Linked DNA regions of Methylobacterium currus. The protein of the gene in region 2 interacts with the protein of the main gene of each other region in a pairwise test. Links are inferred from orthologs where the notes say so. Each region holds a gene or a part of one and is shown on either strand. Other genes may lie near its edges.

Evidence for each region.
Region 1: the proteins of lpdA (region 2) and odhB interact in binary tests that used the Escherichia coli proteins (3 or more experiments, as listed by UniProt). The link is inferred for Methylobacterium currus from one-to-one orthologs.
Region 3: the proteins of lpdA (region 2) and DA075_RS27615 interact in binary tests that used the Escherichia coli proteins (3 or more experiments, as listed by UniProt). The link is inferred for Methylobacterium currus from one-to-one orthologs.

What each region holds. Positions count from the first base shown.
Region 1 is NZ_CP028843.1:2,530,332-2,535,950, forward strand. What follows is about bases 1,014-3,840. They hold odhB (2-oxoglutarate dehydrogenase complex dihydrolipoyllysine-residue succinyltransferase), read right to left. Parts: upstream 3,150-3,840; coding sequence 1,878-3,149; downstream 1,014-1,877. Other genes in these bases: DA075_RS12035 (SDR family oxidoreductase), read right to left, coding at 1,071-1,814; DA075_RS12045 (2-oxoglutarate dehydrogenase E1 component), read right to left, coding at 3,234-3,840. In the rest of the region: lpdA (dihydrolipoyl dehydrogenase), read right to left, coding at 1-996; more of DA075_RS12045, read right to left, coding at 3,841-5,619. UniProt on the Escherichia coli protein: E2 component of the 2-oxoglutarate dehydrogenase (OGDH) complex which catalyzes the second step in the conversion of 2-oxoglutarate to succinyl-CoA and CO(2).
Region 2 is NZ_CP028843.1:3,336,716-3,342,475, reverse strand. The notes cover bases 1,180-4,147. They hold lpdA (dihydrolipoyl dehydrogenase), read right to left. Parts: upstream 3,598-4,147; coding sequence 1,762-3,597; downstream 1,180-1,761. Other genes in these bases: aceF (dihydrolipoyllysine-residue acetyltransferase), read right to left, coding at 3,627-4,147; DA075_RS15655 (NADP-dependent malic enzyme), read right to left, coding at 1,180-1,279. In the rest of the region: more of DA075_RS15655, read right to left, coding at 1-1,179; more of aceF, read right to left, coding at 4,148-4,937; DA075_RS15640 (transketolase-like TK C-terminal-containing protein), read right to left, coding at 5,048-5,760. UniProt on the Escherichia coli protein: Lipoamide dehydrogenase is a component of the glycine cleavage system as well as of the alpha-ketoacid dehydrogenase complexes.
Region 3 is NZ_CP028843.1:6,022,435-6,028,246, forward strand. The notes cover bases 1,576-4,595. They hold DA075_RS27615 (ATP-dependent helicase), read right to left. Parts: upstream 4,247-4,595; coding sequence 1,904-4,246; downstream 1,576-1,903. Other genes in these bases: DA075_RS27620 (hypothetical protein), read left to right, coding at 4,421-4,595. In the rest of the region: DA075_RS27605 (NAD(P)-dependent oxidoreductase), read right to left, coding at 1-553; DA075_RS27610 (PhoH family protein), read right to left, coding at 755-1,471; more of DA075_RS27620, read left to right, coding at 4,596-4,669; DA075_RS27625 (thioesterase family protein), read right to left, coding at 4,692-5,255; DA075_RS27630 (FAD-binding oxidoreductase), read left to right, coding at 5,486-5,812. UniProt on the Escherichia coli protein: A helicase with DNA-dependent ATPase activity. Unwinds DNA duplexes with 3'-5' polarity. Translocates on single-stranded DNA with 3'-5' polarity. Initiates unwinding more efficiently from a nicked substrate than double-stranded DNA.

The DNA.
Region 1 (5,619 bases), 810 kb from region 2 along the record:
CACCGCGACGCCCTCGTCCTCGGCCTTGTGGGCGAGCATCGGGCCGGCGATCACGTCGCCGATGGCGTAGATGCCGGTGACGTTGGTGGCGTAGCGGTCGTCGGTGAGGATCCGGCCCTTGTTGTCGAGCTGGATGCCGACCGTCTCCAGGCCGAGGCCCGCGGTGTAGGGCACGCGGCCGATCGCCACGAGCACCACGTCGGCCTCCAGCACCTCCGCCGCGCCGCCGGCGGCCGGCTCGACCGTGACCTTGGCGCCGCTGCCGGTGCGCTCGACGCCCGTGACCTTCTGCGACAGGCGGAACTGGATGCCCTGCTTCGAGAGGATGCGCTGGAACTGCTTGCCGACCTCGCCGTCCATGCCAGGCAGGATCCGGTCGAGATACTCGACCACAATCACCTCGGCGCCCAGCCGCCGCCAGACCGACCCGAGCTCGAGGCCGATGACGCCGGCGCCGATGACCACGAGCTTGCCCGGGACCTTGGTCAGGTCGAGGGCGCCGGTGGAGGAGACCACCACCTCCTCGTCGATGGTGACGCCCGGCAGGTTGGCGACGTCCGAGCCCGTCGCGATCACGACGTTCTTGGCCTCCAGGATCTGGTTGCCGCCATCCTCAGACGTGACCTCGACCCGGCCGGCGCCGGCCAGCCGCCCGGTGCCCTGGAAGGTATCGATGCCGTTCTTCTTCAGCAGGAAGGCGACGCCCTTGGTGTTGCCGTCGACGCCCTCCTGCTTGAACGACATCATCTTCGCCAGATCGAGCTTCGGCTCGCCGACGGTGATGCCCAGCACCGGGAAGTGCTTGGTCGCCTCCTCGAACGCCTCGGAGGCGTGCAGCAGGGCCTTCGAGGGGATGCAGCCGACATTGAGGCAGGTGCCGCCATGGGTCGGGCGCTTCTCGACCACGGCAGTCTTCAGGCCGAGCTGGGCGGCGCGGAGCGCGCAGACGTAACCGCCGGGGCCGGTGCCGATGACGACGAGATCGTAGGAGGACATTCAGGACTCGCGAGGTTGGGAGCGGCGGGCCCGCGAGGCGCTGCCGCTGCGATGGGTGAGTGGATGGGGGGCGGCTAGCGGCCGCCCGAGATCGTCAGGGTCGCGCCGGTGGCGTAGGAGGCCTCGTCCGAGAGGAGCCACATCACCGCGGCCGCGACCTCGTCGGCGGTGCCGGCGCGCTTCATCGGCACCAGGGGGCTGAGCCGCGCCAGCCGGTCGGGCTGGCCGCCGCTGGCATGGATCTCGGTCTCGATCAGGCCGGGGGCGACGCCGTTGACCCGGATGCCCTCGGCGGCGACCTCGCCGGCGAGCCCGGTGGTGAAGGAGTCGATGGCCCCCTTCGAGGCGGCGTAGTCGACGTACTGGTTCGGCGCGCCGAGGCGGGCCGCGACCGACGAGAGGTTGACGATGACGCCGCCTTGCCCGCCGTGCCGGGTCGACATCCGCCGCACCGCCTCGCCGGCGCACAGGAACGAGCCGATGACGTTGGTGGTCATCATCCGGTTGAGGCGGTCGAAGGTCATCTCGTCGACCCGCGCCGCGTAGTCGACGACGCCCGCATTGTTGACGAGCCCGCCGAGCGGCCCGAGGCCGTCGGCTGCCTGGAAGAGGGCCGCGATGTCGGCCTCGACCGCGACGTCGCTCCTGACCGCGAGCGCCTTGCCGCCGAGATCCTCGATCTCCCGCACCAGGGCGTCGGCGGCGTCCTTGGCCGCGACGTAGGAGAAGCAGATCCGCCAGCCGGCCCGCGCCGCACGAAGGCAGACCGCCCGGCCGATGCCGCGGCTGCCGCCGGTGACCACCAGGACCTTGTCCATCTCAGCCGCTCCCCGATGTGAGAGGCCCCTCCCCCGGGCGGGGAAGGGGCTGGTTTGTTGGCCTCAGAGGTCGAGCACGAGGCGCGCCGGGTCCTCCAGGGCCTCCTTGACCCGCACCAGGAAGGTCACGGCCTCCTTCCCGTCGACGATGCGGTGATCGTAGGACAGGGCGAGGTACATCATCGGCCGCGCCTCGATCTTGCCGTTGCGCACGACCGGCCGCTCCTCGATGCGGTGCATGCCGAGGATGCCCGATTGCGGCGCGTTGAGGATCGGGGTCGACATCAGCGAGCCGTAGATGCCGCCGTTGGTGATCGTGAACGTGCCGCCCTGCATGTCCTCGATCGACAGCTTGCCGTCGCGGGCCTTGCGGCCGAAGCCGGTGATGGCCTTCTCGATCCCGGCGATCGACATCTGGTCGGCGTCGCGCACCACCGGCACGACCAGGCCCTTGTCAGTGCCGACCGCGATGCCGACGTGGTAGTAGTTCTTGTAGACGATGTCCTGGCCGTCGATCTCGGCGTTCACCGCCGGCACGTCCTTCAGGGCGCCGATCACCGCCTTGGTGAAGAAGCCCATGAAGCCGAGCTTGGCGCCGTGCTTCTTCTCGAACACGTCCTTGTACTGCTGGCGCAGGCTCATCACCGCGCTCATGTCGACGTCGTTGAACGTCGTCAGCATGGCGGCGGTGTTCTGCGCGTCCTTCAGGCGCCGGGCGATGGTCTGGCGCAGCTTGGTCATCCGCACCCGCTCCTCGCGGGAGGCATCGTCCGGCGCCGACGGGGCGCGGGCGACCTGCGGGGCCGGAGCCGGAGCGGGGGACGAGGCGCCGGAGGAGATCGCCGAGAGCATGTCGCCCTTGGTGACGCGGCCGTCCTTGCCGCTGCCCTTCACGGACGACGGGTCGACGCCGGATTCCTGGGCCAGGCGCGCGACGGCCGGGCCGTTGTCGCCCGAGGCGTGACCCTTCGGGGCGGCGTCGCCATGGCTGCCGTAGGAGGCGGAGGAGGACTTGGCGGGCGCCTCGGCGGCCTTCGGGGCCTCGGCCTTGGGAGCCTCGGCCTTCGGGGCGGCCGCGCCGTTGCCGGCGCCGGCGCCGCCCTCGACGATCGAGCCGAGGAGCGCGCCGGGCTCCACCGTCTCGCCGTCCTTGGCGACGATGTCGCCGAGCTGGCCCGAGGCCGGGGCATTGACCTCCAGGGTGACCTTGTCGGTCTCGAGCTCGACCAGCGGCTCGTCGGCCTTCACGGTGTCGCCGGGCTTCTTGAACCAGCGGCCGATCGTGGCCTCGCTCACGGACTCGCCGAGCGTCGGGACGCGGATTTCGGTGGCCATGTCTTCCGTCGGGGTTGGGGCGATGCGCATCGCCCGAAAAAAAGGATCAGGCGGCGCCCCTCGCGGGGCGCCGGTGACGCGGGATCAGACCGCCAGGGCCTCGTTGAGGAAGGCCTGGAGCTGGTCGAGGTGCTTCGACATCAGGCCGACGGCGGTCGAGGCCGAGGCCGGGCGGCCGATGTAGCGCGGACGCTTGGAGGCGGAGCCGGCCTGGTTGAGGACCCACTCCAGGTAGGGCTCGACGAAGGCCCACGAGCCCATGTTCTTGGGCTCCTCCTGGCACCACACCACCTCGGCGTTGCGGAAGCGCGAGATCTCGGTGGCGAGCGACTTCAGCGGGAACGGGTAGAGCTGCTCGACGCGCATCAGGTACACGTCGGAGATGCCGCGCTTCTCGCGCTCCTCGAAGAGGTCGTAATAGACCTTGCCCGAGCAGAGCACGACGCGCCGGACCTTGTCGTCCTTAGGCAGCTTCACGCCGTCCTGCGCCTTCTCGGCGTCGTCCCACAGCACCCGGTGGAAGGTCGAGCCCTCGGCGATGTCGGCCAGCGCCGAGACCGCCCGCTTGTGGCGCAGGAGCGACTTCGGGGTCATCAGCACCAGCGGCTTGCGGAAGTCCCGCTTCAGCTGGCGGCGCAGGATGTGGAAGTAGTTCGAGGGCGTCGTGCAGTTGGCGACCTGCATGTTGTCCTCGGCGCACATCTGCAGGTAGCGCTCGAGACGGGCCGAGGAGTGCTCCGGCCCCTGGCCCTCGTAGCCGTGCGGCAGCAGCATCACCAGGCCCGACATGCGCAGCCACTTGCGCTCACCGGACGAGATGAACTGGTCGACCACGACCTGCGCGCCGTTGGCGAAGTCGCCGAACTGCGCCTCCCACAGCACCAGGGAGTTCGGCTCGGCCAGCGAGTAGCCGTACTCGAAGCCGAGCACCGCCTCCTCCGAGAGCATCGAGTTGATGACCTCGTAGCGGCTCTGGCCGTCCTTGATGTGGTTGAGGGGCGTGTAGCGCTCCTCGTTCTCCTGGTCGATCACCACCGAGTGGCGCTGCGAGAAGGTGCCGCGCTCGACGTCCTGGCCCGACAGGCGGACCCGGTGGCCCTCCGTGAGGAGCGAGCCGAAGGCCAGCGCCTCGGCGGTCGCCCAGTCGAGGCCCTCGCCGGTCTCGATCGCCTTGGCGCGGTTGTCGAGGAAGCGCCGGATGGTGCGGTGCAGGTGGAAGTCCTGCGGCACCGTGGTGATGGCCTTCCCGATCTCCCGCAGGGTGTCGGCCGGCACGCCGGTGCGGCCGCGGCGCGGATCGTCCTCGTCCTCGCGCACCGCCTTCAGGCCCGACCAGCGGCCGTCGAGCCAGTCGGCCTTGTTGGCCTTGTAGGCGGTGGCGATGTCGAACTCGCTGTCGAGGGTGGCGCGGAACTCGGCCTTGCGCTCGTCGAGTTCCTTCTCGCTCACCACGCCGCCCTCGATCAGGCGCTTGCCGTAGCTCTCGAGGGTCGAGGGGTGCTTGCGGATGATCTGGTACATCTTCGGCTGGGTGAACGCGGGCTCGTCGCCCTCGTTGTGGCCGAAGCGGCGGTAGCAGAGCATGTCGATCACCACCGGCTTGTGGAACTTCTGCCGGTACTCGGTGGCGATCTTGGCCGCGAAGGTGACGGCCTCGGGGTCGTCGCCGTTGCAGTGGAAGATCGGCGCCTCGACCATCTTCGCCACGTCGGACGGGTAGGGCGAGGAGCGCGAGAAGCGCGGATCGGTGGTGAAGCCGATCTGGTTGTTGATGATGAAGTGGATCGAGCCGCCGGTGCGGTGGCCCTTCAGGCCCGACAGGCCGAAGCACTCCGCCACCACGCCCTGTCCCGCGAAGGCGGCGTCGCCGTGGATCAGGAGCGGCAGCACGGTGGTGCGCTGCTCGTCGCCGGTCTGGTCCTGCTTGGCGCGCACCTTGCCGAGCACCACCGGATCAACGATCTCGAGGTGCGACGGGTTGGCGGTCAGCGACAGGTGGACGGTGTTGCCGTCGAAGGCCCGGTCGCTCGAGGCGCCGAGATGGTACTTCACGTCACCCGAGCCCTCGACCTCGGCCGGCGACGACGAGCCGCCCTTGAACTCGTGGAAGATCGCCCGGAACGGCTTCGACATCACGTTGGCGAGCACGTTGAGGCGGCCGCGGTGGGCCATGCCCAGCACGATGTCGGTGACGCCGAGCGCGCCGCCGCGCTTGATGATCTGCTCGAGCGCCGGGACCATCGCCTCCGAGCCGTCGAGGCCGAAGCGCTTGGTGCCGGTATACTTCAGGTCAAGGAACTTCTCGAAGCCCTCCGCCTCGATCAGCTTGTTGAGGATCGCCCGCCTTCCCTGCTCGGTGAACGAGATCTCCTTGTCCTTGCCCTCGATGCGCTCCTGGATCCAGGCCTTCTCCTCCGGATCGGAGATGTGCATGAACTCCACGCCGAGGGTCTGGCAGTAGGTCCGCTCC
Region 2 (5,760 bases):
TGCCGGAGGTGTAGACGCGGCTCTCCAGCGAGCGGCGATAGGCCTCGACGTCGAGCATCGGCTTCGTCGCGACGCCGCTCTCGGTGGCGGCGAGCGCCACGGCCGGGGCGACCTTGGTGATGAGCCGCGGATCGAACGGGCGCGGGATCAGGTAGTCGGGCCCGAAGGCGATGTCCTGCGTGCCGTAGGCCGCCGTCACCACGTCCGATTGCTCGGCCCGGGCCAGCTCGGCGATGGCCCGCACCGCGGCGAGCTTCATCTCCTCGTTGATCGTGGTCGCGCCGACATCGAGGGCACCCCGGAAGATGAACGGGAAGCACAGGACGTTGTTGACCTGGTTCGGATAGTCCGAACGGCCGGTGGCGATGATCGCGTCGGGGCGCACGGCCTTCGCCGCCTCCGGCCGGATCTCCGGCTCGGGGTTGGCCAGCGCCAGGATCAGGGGCTTGTCGGCCATGCCCTTGACCATCTCGGGCGTCAGCGCGCCGGCAGCCGAGAGGCCGAGGAAGATGTCGGCGCCCGGCACCGCGTCGGCCAGCGTGCGCGCCTCGGTGACCTGCGCGTATTGCGCCTTCTGGGCATCGAGGTTGTTGCGGCCCTGGTAGATCACGCCGCGGCTGTCGGTGACGAGGACGTTCTTCTTGTCGAGGCCGAGGCTCACCAGCAGGTTGAGGCAGGCGATGGCCGCCGCGCCGGCGCCCGAGCAGACGACGCGGACCTCGCCGATGCGCTTGCCGACCACTTCCAGGCCGTTGAGGATCGCGGCGGCGGCGATGATCGCGGTGCCGTGCTGGTCGTCATGGAAGACCGGGATCTTCATCCGCTCGCGCAGGCGGGTCTCGATCTCGAAGCATTCCGGCGCCTTGATGTCCTCGAGGTTGATGCCCCCGAAGGTCGGCTCCAGGCTCGCGATGATGTCGACGAGCTTGTCCGGATCGGTCTCGTCGATCTCGATGTCGAACACGTCGATGCCGGCGAACTTGCGGAACAGGCAGCCCTTGCCCTCCATCACCGGCTTGCCGGCGAGCGCGCCGATATTGCCGAGGCCCAGCACCGCCGTGCCGTTCGAGATCACCGCCACGAGGTTGCCGCGGGAGGTGAGCTCGGCGGCCTGGGCCGGGTCCTTCTCGATGGCGAGGCAGGCGGCGGCGACGCCCGGCGAGTAGGCGAGCGCGAGGTCGCGCTGCGTGCTCATGTCCTTGGTCGGCAGCACGGCGATTTTGCCGGGCGTCGGAAAGCGGTGGTAGTCGAGGGCGGCCTTCTCGAGTTGCTCGTCCACGGGCGTGTCCTCCTGATGTGGTTGCGGGATGGCGGGTGCGCTAAGGCGCGCAAGGTCGTCTCCCGACCGGCGCCTTCGCGGGCACCGATCGGGAAGGGAACGCTCAAGGTTTGGGTCGCGATCCCGCCGGTTGGCGGCAGGTTTGGCGTGTTTTCAAGCGTGAAAGGTCAATGCCGGGACGCGGCGTCTCAAACCGATCACCCGGTGCGCGGGCTCTGATGCTTGTGTCTCAAGATCGCTGGCAAGATGAAGCGCGGAATCTCCCCTCTCCCGAGGGGGAGAGGAGTCGGGGGTGAGGGTGGCGACGGTGCCGGACAAATCTCGGTCGTCCCGCTGTCAGCACGACGCTTCGTGATCAAAACTGAAGCGTGCCACCCTCACCCTTACCCCTCTCCCACTCGGGAGAGGGGGTCCCGCGCTCTATTCGTTAAAGACAGTGTAGGGCGGCGGGAATGTAGCCGCCCCACACCAAAGTTGCCGCCTCAATGCGCCTTCTTCTTCGGCATGTAGAGGTCGGTGATCGTGCCCTCGAAGGCTTCCGCCGCCATGCCGACCGTCTCCGACAGGGTCGGATGCGGGTGGATGGTGAGCCCGATATCCTCGGCATCCGCCCCCATCTCGATGGCGAGCGCCGCTTCGGCGATCAGGTCGCCGGCGGACGGGCCGACGATGCCGCAGCCGACGATGCGGTTCGAGTCCTCGTCGAACAGCACCTTGGTCAGGCCCTCGTCGCGCCCGAGCGACAGCGAGCGCCCGCTCGCCGCCCACGGGAAGACGCCCTTGCCGACCTTGATGCCCTTGGCCTTGGCCTCATTCTCCGAGAGGCCGACCCAGGCCACCTCCGGATCGGTGTAGGCCACCGACGGGATCACCTTGGCGTCGAAGAACGAGTTCTTGCCCGCAGCCGCTTCCGCCGCGACCTTGCCCTCGTGCACCGCCTTGTGGGCGAGCATCGGCTGGCCGACCACGTCGCCGATGGCGAAGATGTGCGGCGCGGTCGTGCGCATCTGCTTGTCGACCGGGATGAAGCCCCGCTCGTCCACCGCGACGCCGGCGGCCTCGGCGTTGATCAGCTTGCCGTTGGGGCGGCGGCCGACCGAGACCAGGATCTTGTCGAAGGTGTCGGTCGCCGGCGCCGAGCCGCCCTCGAACGTCACCTTGAGGCCCTCGGGGGTCGCCTCGACCGCCGTGACCTTGGCCTTGAGGTGGATCGCCTCGTACTGCTTCGAGATCCGCTTGAAGAGCGGCGTGACGATGTCCTTGTCGGCACCGGGGATGATCTGGTCCATCAGCTCGACGATGGTCACCTTCGACCCGAGGGCGTGGTAGACCGTCGCCATCTCGAGGCCGATGATGCCGCCGCCGATGACGAGGAGGCGCTTCGGCACCCCGTCGAGTTCGAGGGCACCGGTCGAGTCGATCACCCGCTTGTCGTCATGCGGGATGAACGGCATCTTGATCGGCTCGGAGCCGGCCGCGATGATCGCGTTGTCGAAGCCGACGACCGTCGTCTTGCCCTCGTGCTCGACCTCGATCTGGTGCGGGCTGACGAAGCGGGCGGTGCCCGTCACCACCGTCACCTTGCGCTGCTTGGCCAGCCCCCCGAGGCCGCCGGTCAGGCGCTTGACCACGCCCTCCTTCCAGTTGCGGAGCTGGTCGATGTCGATTTGCGGCGCGGCGAAGCTGATGCCGTGCGAGGCCATCGCCTGGCTCTCGTCGATCACCTTGGCGGCGTGGAGCAGCGCCTTCGAGGGGATGCAGCCGACATTGAGGCACACCCCGCCGAGGCTCGCCCAGCGCTCGACCAGGATCACCTTCTTGCCGAGATCGGCAGCGCGGAACGCCGCCGTGTAGCCGCCGGGGCCGGCGCCGAGCACCAGCACCTCGGCCCGCATCGCCTCGCCGGAGACCGGAGCCGCGCCCTTCGGGGCCGGGGCGGGCGAGGCCCCCGACCCGCCGGCGATGGCCGGCGAGCCGTAGCCGGCCTGGCCCGCACCCGCTGCGAGCGGCGAGCCGCCGGCCGCGGAGCCTTGCGCCGGGGCCGCCTTCTCGGCGACCTCGGGCTTTGCGGCGCCGGTCGCCGCCGCACCCTCCAGCACCAGGAGCAGGTCGCCTTCCGTGACCGTGTCGCCGGGCTTGACCTTCACCTCCACGACCTTGCCGGCCACGGAGGAGGGCACGTCCATGGTCGCCTTGTCGGATTCCAGGACGACGATGGTCTCGTCGACCGCGATCGTGTCGCCGGCCTTGACCAGCACCTCGATCACCGGAACGTTCTTGAAGTCGCCGATGTCCGGCAGACGGACTTCGTTGCTCATCGGATCACCTCGTTACTCTGGTCTCGGCGTCAGACGACGAGGCGCCGGACGTCCTCGAGGACGTGGGCGAGGTGGCGGGTGAAGCGCGCCGCGAGCGCGCCGTCGATCACGCGGTGGTCGTAGGAGACCGAGAGCGGCAGCATCAGCCGCGGCTTGAACTCGCTGCCGTTCCAGACCGGCGCCATCTTGGAGCGGACGACGCCCAGGATCGCGACCTCGGGGGCGTTGACGAGGGGCGTGAAGCCGGTGCCGCCGATGCCGCCCAGCGACGAGATCGTGAAGGTGGCGCCCTGCATGTCGCCGCTGCCGAGCTTGCCGTCACGGGCCTTCTTCGACAGCGAGCCCAGCTCCTGGCTGATCTCGACGATGCCCTTGCGGTCGGCATCCTTGACCACCGGGACGACGAGGCCGTCCGGCGTGTCGACGGCGACGCCGATGTTGTAATATTTCTTCAGGATCAGCGCGTCCTTCTCGGGGTTCAGCGACGCGTTGAACTCCGGGAACTGGCGCAGGGCCGAGACCGAGGCCTTGATCAGGAACGACAGCAGGGTAACGCGGTAGCCCTTGTCCTTGCCGGCGGTGTCGAGCTCCTTGCGGTAGGCGTCGGTGTCGGTGATGTCCGACTCGTCCGAATGGGTGACGAGCGGAACGTTGAGCCAGGCGCGGTGCAGGTGCGGGCCGGAGATCTTCTTGATCCGGGGCAGCGGCCTGACCTCGGTCGGGCCGAACTTCGAGAAGTCGACCGCCGGGATCTCCGGGATGCCCATGCCGCCGGTCGGCGCGACGGCGCCGGCCGAGGCCGCGGGGGCGGCGGAGCGCACCAGCGAGCCCTTCACGTCCTCCTTGGTGATCCGGCCCTTCTCGCCGGTGCCCTTGATCCCGGTCAGGTCGACGCCGAGCTCGCGGGCGAGGCGCCGCACGGCGGGGCTGGCATGGACGTTCGAGAAGTCCGGCGCGGAGGAGGCCGGGGCGGCCGGCACCGGCGGGGCGGCGGGCTTGGCCGGGTCCGGCTCCTGCTTCGGCATCAGGGCGGCGGTGTCGGCGGCGGGGGCCGCGCCGGCGGCGGGCGTCGCGGCCGCGGCGGCGGCGGGCGCCTTCTCCTCGCTCTCGCCCTTCAGCAGCAGGACCGCGCTGCCCTCGCTCACCGTGTCGCCGACCTTGACCAGGATCTTCTCGACCACGCCGGCCGACGGGGAGGGCACCTCCATCGTCGCCTTGTCGGATTCGAGCGACACGATCGGGTCCTCGGCCCCGATCGTGTCGCCTTCCTTCACCAGGATCTCGATGATCGGGATGTCCTTGAAATCACCGATATCGGGGATCTTGACCTCGATCGACACTGCGCACTCTCCCGAATTCTTTGCTTACGACTTCACGCAGATGGAATGATGGGCGCGCGAGGCCGTCCCCTCCCGCCCTGCGGGAGAGGGGCCTCGCGGCGCGAGGGGCGTCAGACCGTCCAGGGGGCCGGCTTCTCCGGGTTCAGCCCGTACTTGGCGATCGCCTCGGCGACCTTGGCGGCCGGCACGGCGCCTTCCTCGGCCAGGCTCTTGAGCGCCGCGACGGCGACCCAGTAGCGGTTGACCTCGAAGAACTCGCGCAGGCGCACCCGGTAGTCCGAGCGGCCGAAGCCGTCGGTGCCGAGGACCTTGTAGCGCCCCGGCACGTAGGGGCGGATCTGGTCGGCGAAGAGCCGCATGTAGTCGGTCGCCGCGATCACCGGGCCCTGGCGGCCGGTCAGGCAGGTCTCGACATAGGACGTCTTCTGCGTCTCGGTCGGGTGGAGCATGTTCCACCGCTCCACCGCCATCGCTTCGCGGCGCAGTTCGGTGAAGCTCGGGCAGGACCAGATGTCGGCGGCAACGCCGAAATCCTGCTCCAACAGTTCGGCTCCGGCGATGACCTCGCGCAGGATCGTGCCCGAGCCCATCAGCTGGACGCGGTTCTTCGCACCGGCCTTGCCCTCGCGGAACAGGTACATCCCCTTGAGGATCCCGGGCGCCGCCCCTTCGGGCATGCCGGGATGCTCGTAGTTCTCGTTCATCACCGTGAGGTAGTAGAACACGTCCTCCTGCTCGGCATACATCCGGCGCAGGCCGTCCTGGACGATCACCGCCACCTCGTAGGAGAAGGTCGGGTCGTAGGAGACGCAGTTCGGGATCG
Region 3 (5,812 bases), 2.7 Mb from region 2 along the record:
CGATCAGCCCATTCTTCCAGGAGGACGGCCGGTCGAGCACCTGGTAGCGCCCGGTCGCAGGCCCGCCGGTGAGCACGCCGGGGCGGACGAAGGTCCAGTCGAGGGTGCTGCGGCGGATGCGCATTTCCTGCGCATCCTTGTCGTCATAGGCACGGCCGAAGACGAGGCGGAACGGCAGCCGTTGCAGCGGACCGATCGCCGAGCGGCTGTCGCCGGTGCCGAAGCCGGTCACCGCCACCAGCCGGCGCACGCCCGCCGCCTCCATCGCCGGAACCAGCACGTTGGTGGCGTCCGAGAAGAGCCGCACCGTCCCGAACAGGTCGCGGAACGGCACGCCGAGGGCCTGCACCACGGCATCGATCCCGTCGAGCGCCCCGGCGATGTCGGGAGCCGACAGGGCGTCGCCGGGAAACCGTTCGAGATTCGGGTCTGACAGCGCGATCTTGCCCGCCGAGCGGGCGAAGGCCCGCACCCGATGCCCCGCGGCAAGCGCGGCCTTGACGGTCTCCAGGCCGATGCCCTGGCTGGCGCCGATGACGAGGAGATGAGCCATGGATGCGTCCTGGGTCAGCGTAAGGAGGCGGTCGACCCTAGGAAGCGTTCGGGCGTGCGATGGTTGCTGGCGCCAGGGCAGATTTCGGGGGTTGCGATGATGTGCCCGGGAAGAGGGCGGCCAGACGCTACGGCCATCGGGATCGGAGTGACGCGCCTGAAACGACCTGCCCGGCCCTCCGGCCGGGCAGGCGTCGCGATCTCAGACCCGCGCCTCCTCGAAGGCCCGTACCCATTCGGCGCAGATCCCTGAGCGCACGATGTCGTCCAGGCCGAACTCGACGATCGGGATCGGCATCATCCGGCTCTTGACCAGATGGATCACGGTGCGCAGGCCCGAGGTCTCGCGCAGGTCGGTCTGGGACACGTCGCCGTTGATGATGACCTGGGTGTCGTCGCCGATCCGGGTCAGGAACATCTTGATCTCGGCCGGGGTGGTGTTCTGGGCCTCGTCGAGGATCACCAGGCAGTTCTTGAAGGTGCGTCCGCGCATCACCTCGAAGGGGACGACCTCGATCTCGCGGGCCTTGACGGCGATCTCGAAGGCGCCGTCGCCCATGCGCTCCTTCATGGTCTCGGTGAGGGGGGCGACCCAGGGCGCGATCTTCTCCTCGAGGCTGCCGGGGAAGAAGCCGAGGGATCGGCCGGAGGGCACGTTCGGCCGGGTGATCACCACCTTGGCGACGCGGCGCTGGCGCAGCAGGTCTGCGGCGCGGGTTCCGGCGATGTAGGTCTTGCCGGTGCCGGCGGGGCCGAGAACGATGACTTGCGGGTGGGACCCGAGGGCTTCCAGATACTCGGCCTGGCGGGCCGTCATCGGCTGGATCGGTGGCGGGTTGCGCTCTTCCTCGAAGCGAGTGCGGTGCACCCGGATCGGGCGGTCATCAACCAGTTCAAGTCGTGCGCGTCGTCTCTTCACGGATCAACACTCCCACTGGACTTGCGGTGCCGATTATCGTGTGCCCTCTCGTGTCCCAGATCTCCTTTGGTCTTGTGACGACTCAAAGCCTCATCGGCCGCAACGGTTCCGGTCGGGGTTGACGCAGGCGGTGGACAAGTCCGCCTGTTTCATCCGACAGGGTAAGCAGCCGATGATGAACGAGCAATTGTCGCGCCGCACCATGCCCCTGCGAAACCGGAGGGGCATCGTACGGAGCGACGAATTGTGATGAAAACCACACAGAGGTGGAGTGAGCCGACGCTGGAGGATGGGCGGCGTCGGCGCGGACCGTGAGGACCGGCTGGCCGGATGAGCTCGCCACCTGATCGCCGCTCCCGGTTGGCCCGCATACGGGAGCGAGGTCCCGCAGACGGAACGTAGATCCCGCAGACGGGCGCCCGCGGGACCGCTTCAGCCCGGCTGGACGAAGCTGTCGAGGACCATCTTCCGGCCGGCCTTGTCGAAGTCAACGGTGAGCTTGTTGCCGTCGACGGCCGCCACCGAGCCCGGTCCGAATTTGGTGTGGAAGATGCGTGCGCCGGGCTCGAAGGCCGACGGCGTGCCGGTGGATTTGGCCACCAGCGTGCCCTCGATCTGCTGCGGCCCGCGCCGGCCGGGCGCCGCACTGCGCCCGCCCCCGCCGAACCGGTCCTGGGCGGCGGCCTGGGCCTGAGCCCGCTGCCAGCCCGGGGTGGAGTAGGACGAGCCGAAGGCCGGCGCCTGCCGGTCGAACCGCGACGGGCCCTGCGAGAAGCTCGCGGGCGCGTCGAGCACCGCGACGCTGGCCTCGGGCAGCTCGTCGATGAATCGGCTCGGCACGGTCGAGGACCACAGGCCGTGGATGCGCCGGTTGACCGCGAAGGAGATCTTGGCCCGCTTGCGCGCCCGGGTCAGGCCGACATGGGCGAGGCGCCGCTCCTCCTCCAGCCCCGCCCGACCGCTCTCGTCGAGGGCGCGCTGGTTCGGAAAAAGGCCGTTCTCCCAGCCGGGAAGAAAGACGGTGTCGAACTCGAGGCCCTTCGCCGCGTGGAGCGTCATCAGGCTCACCCGGTCGCCGCCCTCGGCCTCGTTGGCATCCATGACCAAAGAGACGTGTTCGAGGAAGCCGGCGAGGTCCGGGAACTCCTCCATCGAGCGCACCAGCTCCTTCAGGTTCTCCAGCCGGCCGGCGGCGTCGGCGGTGCGCTCCTTCTGCCACATCTCGGTGTAGCCGGATTCCTCCAGGATCGTCTGCGCCACCTCGGTGTGCGGCTGGTCCTCCAGGAGCTTGGCCCAGCGGGAAAAGCTCTGGCACAGGGCGCGCAGGGTCGAGCGGGGCTTGGGCTTCAGCTCCTCGGTCTCGCTCATCATGCGGGCGGCCTGGAGCAGCGGCACCTTGGCGCGCCGCGCCAGGCCGTGCAGCGCCTGGAGCGTCGCGTCGCCCAAGCCCCGCTTCGGCGTGTTGAAGATCCGCTCGAAGGCGAGGTCGTCAGAGCCGTTGGCGACGATGCGCAGGTAGGCCAGGGCGTCGCGGATCTCGGCCCGCTCGTAGAAGCGCGGGCCGCCGACCACCCGGTAGGGCAGGCCGAGCTGGACGAAGCGGTCCTCGACCTCGCGCATCTGCGCCGAGATGCGCACCAGCACGGCGATCTCCGACAGCGCGTGGCCCTTGGCCTGCAGGCTCTCGATCTCCTCGCAGACGAGGCGCGCCTCCTCCTCCGAATCCCAGGCGCCGGTGACCGTGACCTTCTCGCCCTCCGGGCTGTCGGTGCGCAGGGTCTTGCCGAGGCGGCCCTCGTTATGGGCGATCAGCACCGAGGCGGCGGCCAGAATGTGGCCGGTCGAGCGGTAGTTGTTCTCCAGCCGCACCACCAGCGCGCCGGGGAAGTCGTGCTCGAAGCGCAGGATGTTGTCGACCTCGGCACCGCGCCAGCCATAGATCGACTGGTCGTCGTCGCCGACGCAGGCGACGTTGCGGTGGCCCTGCGCCAGCAGGCGCAGCCAGAGATACTGGGCGACGTTGGTGTCCTGATACTCGTCGACCAGGATGTAGCGGAACCGCTGCTGGTAATTGGTCAGCACATCCGGGTTCTCGCGCCACAGCCGAAGGCAGAGCAGCAGCAGGTCGCCGAAATCGACCGCGTTCAGTGCCCGCAAGCGCTCCTGATAGGCGGCGTAGAGCGTTCCGCCCTTGCCGAAGCCGAAGGCGCCGGCCTCGCCCGCCGGCACCTGCTCGGGGCCGAGGCCGCGGTTCTTCCAGCCGTCGATCGTGCCGGCGAGGCTGCGGGCGGGCCAGCGCTTCTCGTCGAGGTCGGCGGCGGCGATCACCTGCTTCAGCAGCCGGAGCTGGTCGTCGGTGCCGAGGATCGTGAAGTCGGAGCGCAGGCCCACCAGCTCGGCGTGGCGGCGCAGGATCTTGGTGCCGATGGCGTGGAAGGTGCCGAGCCACGGCATCCCCTCCCCGGCCGGGCCGATGAGGGCGCCGATGCGCTCCTTCATCTCCCGGGCGGCCTTGTTGGTGAAGGTCACCGCCAGGATGTCGAAGGGCCGGGCGCGGCCGGTGGCGATCAGGTGGGCGATGCGGGTGGTGAGCACCCGGGTCTTGCCGGTCCCGGCGCCGGCGAGCACCAGCACCGGCCCTTCCGTCGCCTCGACGGCGCGGCGCTGCTCGGGGTTGAGCCCCGTGAGATAGGGCGCGTCCTGGGGCACCACCGCAGCGCGGGCGCGGGCGGAGATCGAGGTGGGGGCGGTCCCGGCCGGGAAGTCGCGAGTCATGCCCGCATCACTGGACCAAAACGCGAACGGCGTCGAGAGCGGTGGGCGCATCCCTCTTTCGCCGAGCACCGCACCCTTGTACCGCACCCTTGTACCGCACCCTCGCACCGGAACCTTGCAGGAACCTCGGCGTCGTCCCTCACGGACAGGCCATCGGTTTTCGAAAGGTATCCCATGCGCGCCCACAGCCTCCTGATCCTGGCGCTCGTCGCCATGCCGTTCCCGGCGCTGGCGCAGAATCAGGTTCCCGCCAACCGCTCCCAGCAATCCGTCGAGGGGATCAACCGCTCGATCGAATCGCGGGCCGAGTCACGCAGCATCCAGCAGCAGAACCGGTTCGAGACCAACCAGCTTCAGGGCCAGATCCAGCGCCAGCAGAGCCTGCCGCCGCCGCCGGCGCCGATCATCGTGCCGGGTCGCTGACCCGTCACGGGTCGCCGACCCGTCAGTGCCTCACCCGGGCGCCGGCAGCCGCGAAGGCCATGGTGTCCGGCCGGGCATGGCCGCGGGCCGGGACGCCGATCACCCGGCCGAGATCGTCGGGCCGCGGCAGCCGGGCATGCGAGCCGAGCATGACCGAGAGATTGGCCTGGATGTCCTCCGGGAACGGCGCCACGCGCCGCGTCGCCGGATCGACGTGGAGGGACAGGTTCTCGGAGGTGGCGGCGACCCAGCCCTCGGTGGCGTGGCGGATCTCGGAGTAGAAGTGGATCCGCTTCTCGTCGAAGGCGATGAGCTGCAGCGTCACCCGCACGGGATCGTCCAGGATCAGCTCGCGGCGGTAGCGCACATGGACCTCGGCCGCGAAGGTCGTGCCGCGACCGGTCTCCATGTAGTCGGGCCCGAGGCCGACGACGCCGAACGCCTCGTCCACCGCCCGGTCGAACAGGACGTGGTAATACGCCATGTTCAGGTGGCCGTTGTAATCGATCCAGCCCGGCTCGATCGCCATCGTGGACGACACGAACGGCGCGAAGAAGAAGACCGAGGCGGGACGGTCGTCAGCCATTGTGGGGCTCCCGGTGAGCGCAGGCGGGATGACAAGGGCGCCCTGGGACGTACCACGCTTGGGTGAGGGATGCATCCCCGGATGCCTTGCACCTTGGGGCAAGGTGCCAGCCACGGAGCGCACTTCTCCGTGACCGGGCCTCCGGATATGCCGGCCGGGACACGGCTGCTAGAGTGGCCGGCAAAAGGCCGGTCCCGTCCGGTCGCCAGAGAACGTCCGGGAGACCCGCCATGAACGCCCCGAGCCCCGCCCCGTCGCGCGAGCGCCCTGGTCCCGAGACCGTGGACGCCGTCATCCGCGAGCTGACCGCGCAGTTCGGCAACCGCGTCGTCACCTCGCAGGCGGTGCGCGAGCAGCATGCCAGCACCCTGACCTGGGTCGCCAACCAGCCGCCGGACGCGGTGGTCTATGCCCAGAGCACCGAGGACGTGCAGGCGATCGTGCGTGTCTGCGCCGCCCACAAGATGCCGGTCGTCGCCTTCGGCACCGGCACCTCGCTCGAGGGCCACGTCAACGCGCCGTTCGGCGGCATCTCGATCGACATGAGCGGGATGAAC